Regions from separate parts of the Kocuria rosea genome, predicted to be linked through region 1. Evidence: riboswitches for the same ligand, from Rfam matches in the RefSeq annotation. Region 1 holds a riboswitch; each other region holds the start of a gene.
The links. Region 1 has a riboswitch for cyclic di-AMP ahead of EQG70_RS01600 (C40 family peptidase). Riboswitches for the same ligand answer to the same signal wherever they lie in the genome.

Region 1 (4,853 bases):
ACACGGAAACCTGTACTTTTAGGGGGGAAGCGTGGTGACCCTTGCCCACATCTCGCCCCTGTCCCGGTGTGCCGTAGCGCAACTTCACCACCGGCGTTGGGCAGATGTCCCTGGATGAGTGGCGCCCGGTTCGTTTCGCCGTCGACCAGTAGAACTCGGCCGGGAGGTGAAGCGGACATGCCATCTCCCTTTTTCGGAGAAGCCCCGTGGTGTGTCGGCGACCAGCAGGAGCCTCGTCCCTTTTCGGTTGCAGGGCCAATCCGCCCCTCCCGTGCCGCAGCACTACGAGGGTTTCCCTGGCCGTCACCGCACCGATGAAGATCCTGGCAGCGAGAAAATTATTCCTTCCGCGTGGCGATGGCGGCGTCGTCGACCGGGGACTGCTGCGGGGACTCCGCGGCCAGCTCCGGGTGGTGCAGGTCCAGCGCCGGCCGCTCGGAGCGGATGCGCGGCAGCGAGGTGAAGTTGTGCCGCGGCGGCGGGCAGGACGTCGCCCACTCCAGGGATCCGCCGAAGCCCCAGGGGTCGTCGACCTCGACCTTGGTGCCGTTGCGCCAGGTGGTGTAGACGTTCCAGAACCACGGGATCATCGAGACGCCGAGGAGCATCGCCCCGACCGTGGAGATCTGGTTCATCCAGGTGAAGTTGTCCTCCGGCAGGTAGTCCGCGTAGCGCCGGGGCATCCCTGAGACCCCGAGCCAGTGCTGGATCAGGAAGGTCATGTGGAAGCCGAGGAACAGCAGCCAGAAGTGGATCTTGCCGATCCGCTCGTTGAGCATCTTGCCGGTGAACTTGGGCCACCAGAAGTAGAAGCCGGCGAACATGCCGAACACCACGGTGCCGAAGATGACGTAGTGGAAGTGGGCGACCACGAAGTAGGAGTCATTGAGGTGGAAGTCCAGCGGCGGGGCAGCGAGGATCACCCCGGTCAGGCCGCCGAAGAGGAAGGTGAACATGAACCCCAGGACCCACAGCATGGGGGTCTCGAAGGTGATCGAGCCCTGCCACATCGTGCCGATCCAGTTGAAGAACTTCACCCCGGTGGGTACGGCGATCATCATGGTCATGAACGCGAAGAAGCTCAAGAACACGGCTCCGGTCACGTACATGTGGTGGGCCCACACGGTCACCGACAGCGCGGCGATGGTGATGGTCGCGAACACGAGGCCCTTGTAGCCGAACAGCGGCTTGCGGGAGAACACCGGGATGATCTCGGAGACGATGCCGAAGAACGGCAGCGCCAGGATGTAGACCTCGGGGTGGCCGAAGAACCAGAAGAGGTGCTGCCACAGCACCGCCCCGCCGTTGGCCGGGTCGAAGATGTGCCCACCCAGGGTCCGGTCCATGCCGAGGGCGAACAGTGCAGCGGTGAAAGGCGGGAACGCCATGATCACGAGCAGCGAGGTGATGAGCGTGTTCCAGGTGAACAGGCCCATCCGCCACACGGTCATGCCGGGGGCGCGCATCGCGATGATCGTGGTGATGAAGTTGACCGCGCCCATGATCGTGCCGAAACCGGACAAAATCAGGCCGAACACCCACAGGTCACCACCGGAGCCTGGGGTGAAAGAAGCGTTGCTCAGCGGTGCGTAGGCGTACCAGCCGAAGGAGGCCGCGCCCTGCGGGGTGAGGAAGCCGGCGGTCGCGATCAGCGAGCCGAACAGGAAGAACCAGAACGCCAGGGCGTTGAGCCGCGGGAAGGCGACGTCGGGGGCGCCGATCTGCAGGGGGACGATGACGTTGGCGAAGCCGACGAACAGCGGGGTGCCGAACATCAGCAGCATCAGCGTGCCGTGCATGGTGAACAGCTGGTTGTACTGCTCCTTGGTCTCCAGGATCTGCATGCCCGGGGCGAAGAGCTCGGCGCGGATCAGCAGCGCCATGACGCCGGCGAGGCAGAAGAAGGCGAAGGAGGTGATCAGGTACATGTACCCGATCGTCTTGTGGTCGGTGGAGGTCAACCACTGCACCACCATCCGGCCTTTGGAGCGCGGCACGACCGTCGGGTGGGCTGTGCTTCGGAGCTGGTCGGCGGTGTAATCATAAATAGCCATGCGGTCTCCTCGGGCCCAAATGCCGTACGTATTCAAACGCCGATTACCGTAGCGCACATAGCTGGAGCTGCTCGGGGACGATTCTTGTACCGCCATCCGTGGAAATTTCCCTGACATCGGCCACCGAGCCTTTTAGGGCGGCACGCGTCCCCGCCACAGCGCGGTCAACGGCTCCCCGTACCGTCCGCACGCACCACAAAGGCATGTGCCGCCCGCCACGAGGCGCCATAATTTGCAGGACATTAATAGGAAAAAGTCGAGAAAAATTTACAACTTCATCAAATCTTGATTGTTTTCTTTATAGTTCCTATACATTCCCGAATGGGATTGTGATTGTTTCGTGATCTTCTTGTACTCTTCGATGCGTGCCGGCCACTGATCCTGTCGGCGCCTTCGGGCACATCGCCGAATTCTGCCGGTGCCCGAGGTTCATTACACAGAAACTGCTTGGCAGAAGCGGGGGAACCACATGCGGTCCCGATGATTCGGGTCCTAGGGGTTAAGTCGCCAGAGCATCCCGCCCTGCGACCGGGTGTCTCCCACCCGCATCCGACAGCTCACCTCGTAGGCAAAGGGAGGAGTACATCCATGGCATTCTTCAAGCACACTTCTGCTCGTCACCGCGCCGAGACCCCCTCGTGCCGGGCGCGTAACACCACCATCGCTGCTGCTGCTGGCGTGGCAATCCTTGGATCCGTGGCCCCGGCCCAGGCCTATGCGGAGCTCCCGGCTGCCCCGGCCGCCACGTCGTGGGCCCCGGCTTCGTCCTCTTTGGGGAGCCAGGGCTCCTACGTCACCCCGGCCCCGGTGGCGGCGCAGACGGCTTCGAGCGTGAGCCCGCAGTCCACCGCGATCACCGAGATCGCCCCCGCCACTGGCGGCATCGTGGGTACGGCCATGCAGGGTGTGGGCACCGGCTATGTCTGGGGCGGCACTTCCTTCGGTGCCTGGGACTGCTCTGGATTCACCGGGTGGGTCTACGCCCAGCAGGGTATCGATATTCCCCGCACCAGTTTCCAGCAGATCGCAGCCGCCACCCCGACCTCCACTCCGCAGCCCGGGGACCTGGTGTCTCAGAACGGTGGCAACCACATCGGCATCTACATCGGTGGCGGCAAGATGGTCTCTGCGCTGAACCCGACCCAGGGCACCTTCGTCCACTCCGTCAACGCCATGCCCCTCGATGGGTACTACACCTACCGCTGAGCTTCGCCCCACCAGTGGTGGCCGGTTGACGGGAGGCCTTCCGTCAGGTGCGAAGTGCTCCGAGAGGATCGTCATCGGCGACATATTTGGGGTACTTCGTGCCTGGATCGCAGAGTCGATCGGTCGCCACGGCCCGGCCGCCTTGCACCCGGTCGGGAAACGGCGCACGGGCGGGCTGCCCAGCGGAGCAGCGCAGAAAGTGATCATGGGCTCCACCCGTCTCCTGCCGGAGGCAGACAATCGCCTTCCCTCCCCGCAGGGGCATTGCGGCAACGGCCGCACGAGGTGCCGTGGTGGTTCGAGGACGGGGGCGCCGCAGTGGCGGACGGCACCCCCATCCGCCCACACCGTAGGGACACAAGCTGGACATTGCCCGAGCCTCGCTCGACCCCGCCCCTCTTTGATACAGATTCTGCTGTACGGTTGTGGCATGAGGATCTTGTCCCCGGTCGAGGTGATGTCCCGGTTCGGCAAAGCACTGGCCGATCCCACCCGGGCCGCGGTGCTGCTGCAGCTGCAGCAGGGCCCGGCGGTGCCCTCGGAACTGGCGGCCCAGATCGGGGTGAGCCGGCAGATCCTGTCCAACCACCTGGCCTGCCTGCGCGACTGCGGGCTGGTCGTGGGCGTGCCGGCCGGACGCAATGTGCGCTATGAGCTCTCGGACCCGAAGCTGGCCCACGCCCTGGAGGACCTGCTGGGCACGATTCTCACCGTCGAGGCGGTGTGCCAGTGCGGCACGCCGGAGTGCGCCGCCGAGGAGCTCGCCGGTGCGGCCAGCACCCAAGAGGTTCCGGCGTGAGCGGTGAGCACGATCACGCCCACGGTGCCACCGGGCGGCGGGGAAAGCTGGCAGTAGTCTTCGCCATCACCGCCACGATCATGGTCGCCGAGATCATCGGCGCGGTGATCTCGGGCAGCCTGGCGCTGCTGGCCGATGCCGGGCACATGTTCACCGACTCCGCCGGGCTGCTGATCGCGCTGATCGCGGCGACCCTGGCCCTGAAGCCGGCCACGGACAAACGCACCTGGGGGTACAAGCGGGCGGAGATCGTCGCCGCGGCCGCCCAGGCCTCGGTGCTGCTGGCCGTGGGCGGGTTCGTTGCCGTCGAAGGTATCCGCCGGCTGCTGGAGCCCCCGGAGGTCGAGTCTTCGGCCATGCTGTGGTTCGGGGTGATCGGGCTGGTCGGCAACATCATCGGGCTGATCATCCTGGCCTCGGGGCGGGGAGAGAACCTGAACATGAAGGCCGCCTTCCTGGAGGTCGCCAACGACGCCCTGGGCTCGGTGGCGGTCATCGTCTCCGCGATCGTCATCGCCACCACTGGGTGGACCCAGGCGGATGCGATCGTGTCCCTGCTGATCGCCGCCCTGATCGTGCCCCGGGCCCTGATTCTGCTGCGCGACACCATCGAGGTCCTGATGGAAACCACTCCCAAGGGTCTGGATCTGGATGAGGTCCGCACCCGCCTGGAGTCCCTGCCCCACGTGGTGGGGGTGCACGACCTGCACGCCTCACGCATCGACTCCGACACCCCGGTGCTCTCGGCCCACGTCACCGTCCACGACGGCTGCCTGAGCGCCGAGCACGCCGGT
Region 2 (4,853 bases), 510 kb from region 1:
CGCCCACGACTCCTGGACGGAGGTGGCGCACGGGCTCGACATGGGCCAGTCGCAGGACATCGCCGAACTGGAGTACGGCTACCGCGTCCCGAAGCAGGTCTTCGATGTGGCCCGACCGGTCCTCGGTGAGGCCGCCCCCGACGTGGCGGCACCCGTGATTCTCCGCGATGCGCCGCGCTCCCCCGAGTGGTCGTTCCCAGCGTCCGCGGACCTGGCCGCGGCAGTGGCGCAGACCGTGCTGGAACGGAGCCGGGGCTTCTTCATGGGGGTCATTGCCCATCCGGAGCACTGGGAGTCTCTCCGGGAGGCCTTCACGGAGGCCGGTATCAACTGGGCCGAGTCCACGTCCGGCGAGCTGTCCAGCGCCATCAACCTGGTGACCCCGGAGGACGCCAAGGGCCTGGAGTTCGACTCGGTCATTGTCGTCGACCCGCAGCGGCTCATCGACATGCCCCACGGCCTGCGTCTCCTCTACATCTCCATCACTCGTAGCACCACGTTGCTCGACATGGTCGTCCCACGAGACCGTCTGCCGGACATCCTCAGTGGCATCGCCCCCGAGATCCCGGCGTTGCCGGTGCCCGAGCCACACCACACCTTGGTCCCGGAGCCCGCGGTCGGCGAGAACACCGACCTCCCCCCCTCCGGACCGGCACACAGCGCGACGACGCCAGCCAGCACTGCTGCTGTCCGTCCCGACCTGAGCAACGACAGGGGGGCGCGTTTCGAGGCCCTGCCATCGTGGGCCAAGCCCGTGGTCGAGAACTATCTCCAGGAGCAGTTCGCCCACCTCGGCAACGGGGACTACGGCCCCAATATGATCGAGGCCATCGTCGAGGAGATGTACCACCACTTCCTGGGACCGGAAACCGACACCGAGTGATGCCGCGGGCCCAGCTCGTTTCATCCGCTAGCAGCGTTATCGGCAAGAGAGCACAAAGCGCGCTCCTCAAGGACCTTCCGCGCAACGCGACCGGCAAGATCCTCAAGGAGCTCCGCACCGTGATGAGCCGATGACCCGCCCCGACTCCGCCGCCCTTCTGGCCGACCTTCGCCAGGAGGGGGACCTGCTCGAGGAGATGCTGCGGCCGCTGTCCGCCGAGGACTGGGACCGCCCCACGCCGGCGGAGGGGTGGACGATCCGCCACCAGGTCGCCCACCTCAGCTGGACGGAGCGGACCGTCCTGACCGCCCTCGAGGAGCCGGAGGTCTTCGCGCAGCTGAGGGAGCGGTTCGGGGGGGAGGCCGACGTCGTCGACCGCGCCGCCGCAGAAGGCGCCACACGTGCCCCGGCCGAGATCCTGGCGTCCTGGCAGGAGAGCCGACGCCGGGTGCTCGAACGGCTCGCCGCCGTGCCGGAGGGCAAGCGCATCCCGTGGATCGGCCCACCCATGGGCGCGCCCATGATGGCCAGCGCCCGGATCATGGAGACCTTTGCCCACGGCCAAGACGTCCGCGACGCCCTCGGGGTTCCCCCGGTCGCCTCGCACCGGCTGCGGCACGTCGCCCACCTGGGCGTGGCCACCCGCGACTACGCCTACCGGCAGCGCCGGCTGTCCCCGCCGACCGAACCGTTCCGCGTCGAGCTCACCCACGAGGACGAGACCTGGACCTGGGGGCCGACCGAGGCGGGTCAGCGCGTCCACGGCCCGGCCCTGGACTTCACTCTGCTCGCCACCCGGCGGCGGCACCGCCAGGACGGGAGCCTTGTCGCGGAGGGCCCCGACGCCGACGCCTGGCTCGACATCGTCCAGGCCTTCGCCGGCCGGCCAGGCCCGGGGCGACCCCCGCTGTCGTAGGCAGGTGAGAAATGGGCACACGTGCGGGAAGGCTCTTCGAGCGCCGCCCCGATGCACACGCGGCACGCGATGCAGAGCACGCTCCCCGGACGCGCCCGGAAACGAAAGCCGACCCACGCCGAACAATCATCACGAACACAGATCTTTCTTTTTGTGAATTCATCGCTGGACCATAGGAGGTACTAATAAGTTGTCCTTTTCGCCCGGAGGGACAGGGCCCTTCATGGCGACACTCGAGGAATCCGTGGAGCTTTCCCGGTGAATTGTCGCGCCATAACACGAGTGTCACCACCGGACATCCCGCTCCATGACAGGAGCGTGCTCACCCGCCAGCACGACCTATACAGAGCCCCAGGTCAAGACCACTTTTGTCTCGAGTTGAGCCTCCCTGGAGATCTCCCGCGGCGCCCCTCACCGAGCAACGTCGTGTGGGTGCGGAGGCGCGCTGCCCGGCCGACACAAAAGCCGAGACACGCCCGTGATCAAAGCGAGACTTTTCCGTTATCTTTCGATTAGTGTTCTCTCCGTGCCGATCGCCTCACCGATCGGTATCCCCGTGCACATCGCCGAATTCTGCCGGTGCCCGGGGCCCCCAGACATATCGCTCGGCAGAAGCGGGGGAACCATGAACGGTCCCTCCCCCGGGACCTAGGGGTTAAGTCGTCAGGGCCCCCATCCTGACGACCGGGTGTCTCCCACCCGCATCCGACAGCTCACCTCGCAGGCAAGAGGGAGGACATCACTCATGCCCATTTTCCAGTCCCGCACGCCCCGCCACCGCGCCCAGAGTTCGTTCCGCCTCGGACGCGCCGCGATCCTGACGGTCGCCGGCGGCGCCCTGGCGCTCAGCAGCGTGGCCCCGGCCCAGGCGGCCCCCGCCGCAGCCCCCCAGCAGCTCGTCAGTATCCAGTCCCAGTCCGGCAAGGCCGCGACCATCGCCGCCGCCGCCAAGAGGCAGCTCGGCGTGGGCCAGGACTGCACCGCCCTGGTCACCAAGTCCCTGCGCGCGGCCGGGATCAACCACCACGGCTGGCCGGCCTCCTACCTGAAGCTCGGCACCCGAGTCTCCGCCGCCCAGGCCCAGCCCGGCGACCTGGTCTACTACGCCAACGGCGGCATGGGCTTCGCCCACATCGCCGTGTACATCGGCGGCGGCAAGGCCGTCCACGGCGGCTGGAACGGCAACCAGACGGTCATCCAGACCGTCAACGTCGGCTCCGGTCCCGTCTACCTCCGCGTGCGCTGACCCCACGCCCGTGAGCGGGGAGTGCGGTTCCCGGCCGTCCCGACGGGAACCGCACTCCCGAGTCCCACGAGGACGACCCTTGGACACAGAAAGCCTCGCGGCGATGTCCACGGTGCGGATCCATCGGCGGATCACCCTTCACAGCCAGATGCATGGCTCGTAGGCTCGATCCGGATCCGCCGGAGGATCGATCGCCAACTCGACGAGGAGTGGGACAGCATGCGCCAACTCGCGCACCGGCTCGAACGGCTGGGCACCGAGACCGCCTTCAGCGTCGCCCAGGCCGCTGCCGCCTGGACGGCGAAGGGGAACCGCGTGTACCCCTTCCACCTCGGCGACATCAACATCCCGACAGCCCCGCACATCATCGAGGCGATGGACCGGGCCATCGCCGACGGCCACACGGGCTACTGCCCCGGCCCCGGCATCCCGCAGCTGCGCGAGGCCCTCGCCGAGGACATCGGCTCGCGCCGCGGCATCGGCCTCACTCCCGAGAATGTCGTCGTGATGACGGGGGGCAAGCCCGTCATCACGAAGTTCCTGCAGGCGGTCATGAACCCCGGCGACGAGGTGCTCTACCCGAACCCTGGCTTCCCGATCTACGAGTCGCAGATCGAGTACCTCGGGGGCACGGCCGTGCCGTACCGCTACCTCCCCACGGAGGACGGGTTCGCGATCGACCTCGACCAGGTGCGCGCGGCGATCACCCCGAACACGGTCGCCATCATCTACAACGACCTGCAGAACCCCATCTCGGCCGAATCGACCGCGGCCGAGCGCGAGGCCGTCGCGCAGCTCGCCCAGGAGCACGATCTCTGGGTGCTCTCCGACGAGGCCTACTTCGAGACCCGCTACGAGGGGGTCTCGAGCTCGATCGCCTCACTCCCCGGCATGGCGGAGCGCACCGTCATCCTCTACACGTTCAGCAAGAAGTTCGCCATGACCGGCTCGCGCCTCGGCTGCGCCGTCGCACCGCTCGAGATCGCCAAGGTGCTCAGCACCCTCAACACCAACGACGAGTCGTGCACCACCCACTACGTGCAGTGGGCCAGCATCGAAGCGCTCCGCGGCCCCCAGGAACCCGTGCAGCAGACGCTCGACATCCTGCGCGAGCGCCGGGATGCCGCCTGCGAGCTCGTGAACGCCATCCCCGGCATGCACGTGGCCGTACCGCAGTCGACGTTCTACCTGTTCCCCGACGTCACCCAGACCATGGAGAGCATGGGCTACACGGCAGTCGGTGACTTCGCCACGGCAGCGCTGCACCAGACCGGCGCCTCCTTCTGCACGCGTGAGCACTTCGGCCGGCGCCAGCCCAGCGAGGACCGGCAGTACATCCGGCTCGCCTACTCGGGCATCGACGTCGCCGACATCCGCGACGGCCTCGGCCGCCTGCGCGAGTGGATCGAGACGGCATGAGCCGGGTCGTCGTCACGGGACGGGTGCCCGACGCCGCGATCGAGAAGCTCCGCGCCGCCCACGAGGTCGAGATGTGGCCGGATCCGGAGCCGATCGGCCGCGAGGCGCTCCTGCGCCGGGTGGCCGGGGCGGATGCCGTGGTGAGTCTGCTCACCGAGCGCATCGACGCCGAGCTGCTCGACGCCGCCGGCCCGCAGCTGCAAGTGGTCGCGAACGTCGCCGTCGGCTACGACAACATCGACGTGCCCGCCTGCACCGAGCGGGGCGTCGTGCCCACCAACACCCCCGGTGTGCTCACGGAGGCGACTGCCGACATCGCCTTCGGTCTGATCCTCATGGCGACCCGCCGGCTCGGCGAGGGGGAACGGCTCATCCGCTCCGGCCAGGAC
Region 3 (4,853 bases), 1.5 Mb from region 1:
CCGAAGGCGCCGTTTGCCCGAGATCACGCTCTGTTCTTCCATGCTCGTCCTTTACCTTTCCTGCGTCAGGTCAGTGCTCGGCCCGTCTCAGCCCAGGGAGGAGATCAGGTCCGCGCAGGCGGCCTCGCAGCGGCGGCAGGCCTCGGCGCACACGCGGCAGTGCTCGTGCTCACCCGCGTGCTGGGCGCACTCGTCGCCGCAGGCCTTGCAGGCGGCCCGGCATGCCTCCAGGACGGCCCGGGTGACCTCGGCGTTGTTGCCGGTCTGACGGGAGAGCACACGGCCGGTGCTCGCGCAGATGTCGGCGCAGTCCAGGTTCTTACGGATGCACGTGGTCAGCTCCGCGACCATGTCCTCGGCCAGGCAGGCATCCGCGCAGGCGGTACAGGTCTGGGCGCACTCGAAACAGGCCTCGATGCACTCCGCCAACTTTTGCTGGTCGATGTCCCCCAGGTCCTTCGGGTAGGTCTCCAGCATCGAGCTCACGTGATGAGTCATGGTTCTGCTCCTTCTCTCATACTGCGGTTCGTGCGGTATATCGATCTGGTGCCGACGGATCCTGCGATCCACCATGTTTCCGACAGTAGCCTTATCAGCGCTGTATCTAAACGGTGATCAACTCCATGTCAGGGCGATGAGCGGGAATCTTCACGGAACCTTCAAGAAGGAGGTCCTGGAACCGTGGGGCCTTCCCTGGCGCGGCGGGCTAGTTGAGCTTGTCGGCATGGAGCAGCGCCACGCGCGTGGACGCATCCGTGCGGCTGGGCCCGTCCGGCACCGGTTCCGCACGTCGTGTGGCAGCCCCAGACGACAGCGTGAGAACGTGGCGGACACCCTGGGATGGAGGGGAGGAAACTGTCCCTGTTGGCTAGATACAAGAGGGCTGTGTCTGTGCGGTCTTCCTCCGTGGGGTGACCCTGCCAGCTGATCTCCGTCTGAGCGGCGGAGGACCGAGAAGGGAGCACACCATGCAGGTGGGACTGGTAGGACTGGGCAAGATGGGCGGCAACATGGGTGAGCGGTTGCGCGAGGCCGGCCACACCGTCGTCGGCTACGACACCGACCCGGAGCTCTCCGACACCGAGAGCCTCACCGCCATGGTGGAGCAGATCGGCAGCCCGCCCCGGGTCGTGTGGGTCATGGTGCCGGACACGGTCGTGGACACCGTGATCGACGAGCTGGCCGGGCTGCTCGGGACGGGGGACGTGATCATCGACGGCGGCAACTCCCGGTGGATCCACGACGCCCCCCGCGCCCGGAGACTGGCGGACCGGGGCATCGAGTACCTGGACTGCGGGGTCTCCGGCGGCGTGTGGGGCATCACCCAGGGCTACGCCCTCATGGTCGGCGGGGACGAGGGCACCGTGGCCAAGGCGCAGCCGATCTTCGACTCGCTCAAACCCGCCGGCGAGTTCGGCTTCGTCCACGCCGGCGAGCACGGTGCGGGCCACTTCGCGAAGATGGTCCACAACGGCATCGAATACGCGATCATGCAGGCCTACGCCGAGGGCTGGGAACTGCTCGAGGCCGCCGGTCACGTCCGCTCGGTACGGGAGACCTTCAACTCCTGGCGCGAGGGATCGGTGATCAAGTCCTGGCTGCTGGACCTGGCGGTGAACGCGCTCAACGAGGACGAGCACCTGGACCGGCTCGCCGGCTACGCCGAGGACTCCGGCGAAGGCCGCTGGACGGTGGAGGCCGCCCTGGACCTCGCGGTCCCGGTGCCGACCATCTCCAGCGCCCTCTTCGCCCGGTTCGCCTCCCGGCAGGACCAGGCCCCGGCGATGAAGATGATCACGGCGATGCGCAACCAGTTCGGAGGCCACACGGTCCGCGACGTGGCCGCGGGCCCAGAGCACGTCGAGGCCGCACCCGGCGAGGAGCCGGCCCACCCCGCCGAGCAGTAGGTCCGACCGTCCCCGCCGCCAACGGCCCGGAAGCGGCCACCCTCACCCCCCTGCAAGGCCTGCGCCATGCCGATCCGCACGGTCACCACGGTCGGCACTGCTCCCGCCCGGTGCCGGCCTTGTCGAGGAACGCCTGCGGGGCGAGGGGATCGCGGATCAACCGCCCGTGACCACGATCGAGGCAGCGGTGACGGCACCGCCCGGCGTCCACAATCGGCCCCGGAATACTGATCGGCCCAGCCACGTGGCAGCCGGCAGCCCAGTGGCTCCGCCGCTGACCACCCTGGCCTCACCAACGACAGCGAAGGACCCGCTTAATTACTCCCCTCGCCCCGGGCCATTGATCTACCGGTCCGATACATGGACCCGGATGAATTTCAAGATCTCGTGAAGAAAGCAACTCTTCCCACCTGGTCGACACCCTTGGATATGAAGATTTCATGAAGAAAACAGCTCACTCCCCCAAAAAATACTGGGCGGTTTCGTAAAAGAATCCGAGAACACCCTTGAGGGACGCTGAAGCTCCCCCGGGGGTTCACCTCCCCCCGCACCGGGCGCAGGCCGAAGAATTCCACGGGTAGTAAGGGGCAGCGGATCCGAGCTCCCACCGCGCCCATCGGCGCGATACCGCAGGTCAGAGCCTCCCCGGAGCGGTCCCGATGAGTGGGGGCACCGGGAGGAAAGACAGCTAGCGGCGCCACCCCGCCGGAACGAATGTGCCCCAGGCATGGTGAGCTACCGGCCGGTTTGCCGGCGACCGCGCGAGGCCGGTGCAAGCCTTTTCCCGGCACCACAGGGAATGTGACCTTTTCGTTATCTAGGCGCTAGTGTCCTCTGCGTGCCGTTGGCTGATCTCATCGGCTTCCCCGGGTGCTTCGCCGAATTCTGCCGGCAGCCGGGGTCCCCATCACAGAAATGACTTGGCAGAAGCGGGGGAACCATACCCGGTCCGCACCCGGACCTTGGGGTGAAGCCGCCGGAGCTGCAGGCTCGGCGGCCGGGTGCCTCCCACCCGAACCCGACAGCTCACCTCGTAGGCAAAAGGAGGACCCTCATTCATGACTTTCTTCACGCGTAGCTCTGCCCGCCACCGCGCCCAGACCCCCTCGCACCTGGTGCGCACCACGACCCTGGCCGCCGCTGTCGGCGCGGCGGTGATCGGCTCCGTCGCCCCGGCTCAGGCCTATGCCGAAGCCCCCGCCACGTCCGGCACCGCATACTCGACCCCCGCGACCTCCCCGGCTCCGGCCGCTTCCCAGGCCCCCGTCACCGTGCAGACGGCGAGCCTGCCGGCCGCTGGGGCGGCCACTTCGAGTCTGTCCCCCCAGTCCTCGGACATTTCCGAGATCTCCGCCACCTCCGCTGCGGCCGGCGGCATTGTCGGCACCGCGATGCAGGGTGTGGGCACCGGCTACGTCTGGGGCGGCACGGACTTCGGCGCCTGGGACTGCTCCGGTTTCACCCAGTGGGTCTACGCCCAGCAGGGCATCGACCTCCCCCGCACCAGCCAGCAGCAGTGGGCGGCCGGTACCCCGACCACTGACCCGCAGCCCGGCGACCTCGTCGTCCAGAACGGCGGGGCCCACATCGGGATCTACCTCGGTGGCGGCAAGATGATCTCCGCGCTGAACCCCACCCAGGGCACCTTCGTGCACAGCGTGAATGCCATGCCGACGGTCGGCTACGTCACTTTCCGCTGAGCCAACACGCCGCCCGCCACGAATGCCGCTCGTGGCGGGCGGCGGGTGCGCCCCCCACCTGATCAGCATCCAGAATCGGTCGGCCCGGACATGCCTGCACCCATCCACCGACCGGGAACACACCGATCTGGCCGCCTGATGGGCCCGCTCTTGAAGGTTCGGTGAAGATCTAACGCCCAGCCCTCCCAGCCCGGAGAAAGCGACCACGGCGGGGCTACCGTGGACGGATCGGTCCGCCTCGACCTGAGGCTGAGCAGAGCAAACACCACGATGTGCAGGCCCAGCACGGGCTGCTGCGAAGGAGAGGTTCGTCATGACGTCGACGTTCAAGCACCTGGCCGCTGGGACGGTCCTGGCGCTGGCCCTCAGCGGTGCCGGGGCGACCGCGGCGGTCGCCTCCCCGACGCACCAGCCTGCCTCCGCCTCCGCACAGACGGGCGCTGAGCGGCACATGAACCACGACCGCCATTTCGCCGTGATGATGGTCCCCCACCACCAGGGTGCCACCGACATGGCCGAGCTGGCCCTGCAGAAGTCCGAGCGTCCCGAGATCCGTGACTTGGCGGAGAAGATCATCGAGGCCCAGACCGAGGAGATCCAGCAGCTGGAAGCAGCGGCCCAGCGGCTGACTGCCGAGAACACCTCCGGGCACCACCACCACGGACACGGCCACCGCCACGGGCACCACGGACACGGCGGCCATGGTCAGAGCATGAATGCCGACATGCAGGGCGCCATGATGGACGAGATGGACGAGATGGACGGCATGGACGGCATGAGCCTCGAGGAGCTGGCGAAACTGTCCGGGGACGAGTTCGACCAAGCCTTCCTCGAACAGATGATCGCCCACCACCAGATGGCTCTCGAGATGGCCGAGATGGAGCTGCAGATGGGCACCGACCTCGAGCTGCGAGCCATGGCGGAGAAGATGATCGAGGACCAGCAGGCGGAGATCGAGCTCATGCAGGGCTGGTTGGAGGAGTGGTTCGCGGCCTGATCCAGGACCACGAGCTGGGCCGTCACCGACTGGAACGGGCCGCCACCGGGATGTCATGATCCCCGTCGACCCGTTCCAGCCAGTCCAGTGCGGTGATCACCAACCCGGCACCCGATGGGCGCGCACCCTTCGCACAGTCAGCAGCACCCCAAACGGTCACCGACCAACCGTAGGTTCGCCAGCGCCGCGCCCTCTTGCCTCAGGACACGGACCCCCTCGCCTGGGGTCCTGCTCTCCAGCGCGCGCACC
Region 4 (4,853 bases), 1.3 Mb from region 1:
AGGCGGGCACGTGGGTGCGGTGCACCGTGTTCACGGCACCTCTCACGGGGCGGCCGGTGCCGCTCGCGGAGATCGAGGAGCTGCGCTGGCAGCCCGTCGACGAGGACTCCCCCGGCGCGCTGCCCGCGGACCTGGCCCCGCTGCTGCGGGAGCACGTCATTCCGGCGCTGCGCCGCGCTCCCGGCGGTCCTCGGTCACGGCCGCAGCGTGCCGCCTCCGGTGGAGCAGGATCCCGGTGATCAGGCCGAGCACGATCCCGATGCCCCCGAACACCGAGAGCCACATCGCGGCGTGCCCCACGAACGCGGCGACGACGAAGCCGGCCACGATGCCGGGCACCGCGCCGCCGATCATGCCGTAGGCCATGTAGGCGTACTCGCGATCCAGGCTCGTGCGGGCGTTGCGGCTGAAGTCGGTGGACATGGGCCCAGTCTATCGGCCGCCGGCGGGGCGCCGTGGTGGCCGGCGCGGTGGGCGGCGGGACGACAGCGGGTGCGCGGTTCCCGTCTGGCCGACCAGGAACCGCGCACCCGAAGAGGTGCTCTCGCGTGCGGTCAGCGCACGCGGACGAAGACGGGGCCGGAGCCCACATTGACGCCGGAGATGGCGGTGGTCCCACCGTTCCAGCCGCCGTGGACGGCCTTGCCGCCACCGATGTAGACCGCGATGTGGGCCGCGCCCATGCCGCCGTCGGCGTAGTAGACGAGGTCGCCGGGCTTGGCCTGACCAGCGGAGACCTGCGTGCCGAGGCTCAGGTAGGAGGCCGGCCAGCCGTGGTGGTTGATGCCGGCGGCGCGCAGCGCGTTGGTGACGAGCGCGGTGCAGTCCTGGCCCACACCGAGCTGGCCCATGGCGGCGGAGGAGATGGTCGCGCCCTTGCCGGAGGCCGAGCTCTGCGGGGCGACGGTGCGCTGGGCGGCCGGAGCCGCCTGCACGGCCGGCTTCGGGGCGGGCGCGGCGGCGGGCTTCGGGGCCGGAGCCGCCTGCACGGCCGGCTTCGGAGCGGCGACCGGAGCGGCCTTCGGGGCCGGGGCGGGCGCGGCGGCGGGCTTCGGGGCCGCCTGCACGGCCGGCTGCCGGGCGGCGACCGGAGCGGGCGCGGCGGCGGCCTTCGGCGCCGGAGCGGCCACGGCGGGAGCCGCGACGACCGCGGTCTCGACCTTCTGCTTCTCGACCTTCTCGGTCTTCTTCTCGGTCTTCTTCTCGGCCTTCCGGTCGGACTCGGCCTTCTGCACGTGGGCGACGGGCTCGAGGGACACGGTGGGCGCCGCGGCGGGGGTGGCCGCGGCCACGGCGGACAGCGGGGCGTCGGTGGAGGCGTCCTGGGCCGGAGCGGCCTGCACGGAGACGGTGGTGGCGAGGGCCAGCCCGGAGAAGGCTGCCACGGCGGCCACGGTGCGGGCCTTGCCGGAGAAGAGCGAGCCGATGCCGTTCGAGGAGGTCAGATCACGGGTCATGAGGAGTTCAGACGACTTTCTTTCGGAGCCGGGCCTGCCGGAGGGCGCGGGAGACAGCACGGATCACCCCGGGCAGCGCGCGGGGTGGACCGGTGCCGGCAGGGGTGCGTTCCGGGATCGGGAACGACGGCCGGGCGAGCGGAGGAGGGGGGCGCCGTCCGGTCGGACAGCAGGCACCGCCGGGAACCGGGAGAGCGGTTCTCGGCGTGCGGGGTGGGGGGGGGTGATCGGGTGCCGCCCGCGACGAGCGGGGTCGTCGCGGGCGGCGGACCGGATCAGAAGGTGTAGTAGCCGTCCAGCTGCATGGCGTTGACGGAGTGGACCTGGGTGCCCTGGGTCGGGTTGAGGGCGGAGATCATCTTGCCGCCGCCGATGTAGATGCCCACGTGGGCGCCGCCGTTCTGCGAGACGAGGTCACCGGGCTGCGGGTTGGCGGTGGGGGTGCCCGCCGCGAACTGGGACCAGGTGGTCCGGGGCAGGTCGATGCCGTTCTGGGCGAAGACCCACTGGGTGAAGCCGGAGCAGTCCCAGGCGCCGTAGGCGGTGCCGCCGTAGACGTAGCCCGCACCCTGCGCGGACATCGCGGTGCCCACGACGCCGCCGGCGGCCGGGGCGATCTCGGTGGTGGCGGTGGACTGCGGGGTGACGCTCGAGGTGGCGGCGGTCTGCTGCGGGGCCGGGGCCGGGGCCTCGTAGGCGGGAGCGGCGGGCTGCGCGGCGACCGGGGCCTGGTAGGTGTACGAGGAGTACTCGGCCAGCGAGGCGGAGGCCGGGGCCGAGTAGGCCGCGCCGGTCTCGACGGGGGCCTGGGCGAAGGCCTGGGCCGGGGCGACGGAGCCGATCATCGCGGCGCCGGCGGCGGCGGCGATGGTGGTGTTGCGCACGACGTGCGAGGTGGTCTCGGCACGGTGGCGGGCAGCGTTCAGCGTGAAAAGCGACATGGTTGAGTTCCTCCCTTTGCCTACGAGGTGAGCTGTCGGATTCGGGTGGGAGACACCCGGCCGCAGAACGCACGCGCTCTGACGACTTAACCCCAAGGACCCGGATCACCGGGACCGAAAATGGTTCCCCCGCTTCTGCCAAGCAGTTTCTGTGTAGAGGCCACGGGCACCGGCAGAATTCGGCGATGTGCTCCGAGGGCGCCGATCCGACCAGTGATCGGCACGCGTTGAACAGTACATGACAGATTACGGAAGTGTCACGTTTTGATCACGACAGATAACAGCTGGACAACGCCTCAGGTTTCAATGCCATGCCATTGAGACGCGTGGGACGATCAATTCGCACCTGTGACGAGCTGTGCAGTGCCTTCGAGCGCCCTGGGAATCCGCCTGTCACCAGGGAAGCCGCGCCTCCGGGGTCCGGCCTGGGCCGGACTGGCCGAAAGTGGCTTGTGAACGTCCCCACACCCGGGACGAACCGTTCGCCGCCCCGCTCCGGGAGGCGGCGGCGCCTCAGGGAGCGAGGACGCGGATGGCCGCGGCGGTGCGCAGGTCGATCTCCGCGGACCGCCCCGTGGCCGCCACCTCGATGCGCACGAGCTGACCGTCCACCCGGGCCGTGACCTCCGCCCCTGTGAGCACTCCCACGTCGCTCAGCACGCCCAGGAGGTCCGCGTCCGCCTGGACCACCTCCGGCAGCAGCGCCACGGTGTGCGATCCGTCCGGGTCGTGGCGGGCGGCGTCGAGCAGGGAGGGGTGCGCCGCTGCGGGGCTCTCCTCGACCCCGAGGGCGGCCAGACCGGGGATCGGCGTGCCGTACGGCGAGTACCGGGGGCTGTGCAGCAGGTCCACGAGCCGCCGCTCGACCTGCTCGCTCATCACGTGCTCCCACCGGCACGCCTCGTCGTGCACCTGGGCGAGGTCCAGGCCGATGACGTCGGCGAGCAGCCGCTCCGCCAGCCGGTGCTTGCGCATCACCTGCACCGCACGCTCACGGCCGGCAGGGGTGAGCAGCAGCGACCGGTCCTGGCCCACCGTCAGCAGCCCGTCCCGCTCCATCCTGGACACCGTCTGCGAGACCGTGGGCCCGGAGTGGTCGAGGCGCTCGACGATCCGCGCCCGCATCGGCGTGATCCCCTCCTCCTCGAGCTCGAGGACGGTCCGCAGGTACATCTCCGTGGTGTCGATCAGGTCGCTCATGCCTCAGTCATCCTTCGTCCGGCCGTCCCGGCCCGGGGATCCCGCCCGGTCCGGTCTTCCCGCACGAGCTTAGTGCGCGAGCCCTCCGGCCGCCCGGAGGGAGGAGGCGCCCGCGGGGCCCGCCGTCCGCGGGTGGGGCAGAATGGGCCGAGTCGCGAACGGCGCGAGCGGCCTCCGCGGCGGCCGTGCCCGTCGCGCACCACCCGCCGCACGTCACCCACGAGGGAGCGCCCGTTGCCCGCACACGTCACCATCCCCCAGCACCTGCTGCCCGCCGACGGCCGCTTCGGCGCCGGCCCCTCCAAGATCCGCCCGGCACAGGTCGAGGCCGTGTCGCGCGCCGGGGCCGGCCTGCTCGGCACCTCCCACCGCCAGGCGCCGGTGCAGGAGCTCGTGGGCTCGGTGCGGGAGGGCCTCGCGCAGTTCCTCGGCCTGCCCTCCGGCCACGAGGTGCTCCTGGGCCTGGGCGGGGCCACCGCGTTCTGGGACGCCGCCGCGTTCGGGCTGGTCGAGCGGAGGGCCCAGCACCTGGTGTTCGGGGAGTTCGGCGCGAAGTTCGCCCAGGCCACCGACGGCGCCCCGTTCCTGGAGCCCTCCTCGATCGTGGAGTCCGCCCCCGGCACCCGCCCGGAGGCCCGGGCGGAGGAGGGCGTGGACGTCTACGCGTGGCCCCAGAACGAGACCTCCACCGGTGTCGCCGCGCCCGTGCACCGGCCCTCCGGGATCGCGGACGACGCGCTGGTGCTGGTGGACGCGACCTCGGCCGCCGGGGGGATGGCCGCGGAGGTGGCCGCGGCGGACGTCTACTACTTCTCCCCGCAGAAGAACTTCGGCTCGGACGGCGGACTGTGGCTGGGCGCGTTCTCCTCCGCGGCGATCGAGCGGATCGAGCGGATCGGCGCCTCCGGGCGGTGGATCCCCGACTTCCTGCGGCTGACCACGGCGCTGGAGAACTCCCGGAAGAACCAGACCTACAACACCCCGGCCCTGGCCACGCTGGTGATGCTCGACGAGCAGGTCCGCTGGCTCAACGACCAGGGCGGCATGACCTGGGCCGCGGCCCGCACGAAGGCCTCCTCGGACCTGGTCTACGGGTGGGCCGAGGCCTCGTCCTTCGCGTCCCCGTTCGTGGCACGCCCCGAGGACCGCTCCACCGTGATCACCACCGTGGACTTCGACGCCGCCGTGGACGCGTCCGCCGTCGCGGCGGTCCTGCGCGCCCACGGCGTGGTCGACGTCGAGCCCTACCGCAAGC

Region 2: it holds a riboswitch for cyclic di-AMP, as region 1 does, so the genes downstream of both, EQG70_RS17270 (NlpC/P60 family protein) here and EQG70_RS01600 (C40 family peptidase) in region 1, are expected to answer to the same signal.
Region 3: it holds a riboswitch for cyclic di-AMP, as region 1 does, so the genes downstream of both, EQG70_RS08420 (C40 family peptidase) here and EQG70_RS01600 (C40 family peptidase) in region 1, are expected to answer to the same signal.
Region 4: it holds a riboswitch for cyclic di-AMP, as region 1 does, so the genes downstream of both, EQG70_RS13650 (C40 family peptidase) here and EQG70_RS01600 (C40 family peptidase) in region 1, are expected to answer to the same signal.

Annotation. Positions count from the first base shown of each region.
Region 1 is NZ_CP035103.1:358,505-363,357, forward strand. Features, by position in the region: gene ctaD (aa3-type cytochrome oxidase subunit I) at 339-2,054, opposite strand; cyclic di-AMP (ydaO/yuaA leader) riboswitch at 2,489-2,640, shown strand; gene EQG70_RS01600 (C40 family peptidase) at 2,643-3,260, shown strand; gene EQG70_RS01605 (ArsR/SmtB family transcription factor) at 3,691-4,059, shown strand; gene EQG70_RS01610 (cation diffusion facilitator family transporter) at 4,056-4,853, shown strand, end outside.
Region 2 is NZ_CP035103.1:3,794,077-3,798,929, forward strand. Features, by position in the region: gene EQG70_RS17260 (HelD family protein) at 1-883, shown strand, start outside; gene EQG70_RS17265 (TIGR03084 family metal-binding protein) at 1,014-1,799, shown strand; cyclic di-AMP (ydaO/yuaA leader) riboswitch at 2,354-2,539, shown strand; partial or broken gene EQG70_RS17270 (NlpC/P60 family protein) at 2,650-3,045, shown strand; gene EQG70_RS17275 (pyridoxal phosphate-dependent aminotransferase) at 3,265-4,464, shown strand; gene EQG70_RS17280 (2-hydroxyacid dehydrogenase) at 4,461-4,853, shown strand, end outside.
Region 3 is NZ_CP035103.1:1,812,487-1,817,339, reverse strand. Features, by position in the region: gene EQG70_RS08435 (DUF305 domain-containing protein) at 1-42, opposite strand, end outside; gene EQG70_RS08430 (four-helix bundle copper-binding protein) at 88-498, opposite strand; gene gnd (phosphogluconate dehydrogenase (NAD(+)-dependent, decarboxylating)) at 969-1,907, shown strand; cyclic di-AMP (ydaO/yuaA leader) riboswitch at 2,791-2,959, shown strand; gene EQG70_RS08420 (C40 family peptidase) at 2,966-3,607, shown strand; gene EQG70_RS08415 (DUF305 domain-containing protein) at 3,921-4,604, shown strand; gene EQG70_RS08410 (hypothetical protein) at 4,742-4,853, opposite strand, start outside.
Region 4 is NZ_CP035103.1:2,977,684-2,982,536, forward strand. Features, by position in the region: partial or broken gene EQG70_RS18935 (NUDIX hydrolase) at 1-239, shown strand, start outside; gene EQG70_RS13640 (hypothetical protein) at 157-423, opposite strand; gene EQG70_RS13645 (NlpC/P60 family protein) at 555-1,457, opposite strand; gene EQG70_RS13650 (C40 family peptidase) at 1,733-2,398, opposite strand; cyclic di-AMP (ydaO/yuaA leader) riboswitch at 2,404-2,553, opposite strand; gene EQG70_RS13655 (metal-dependent transcriptional regulator) at 2,912-3,598, opposite strand; gene serC (phosphoserine transaminase) at 3,833-4,853, shown strand, end outside.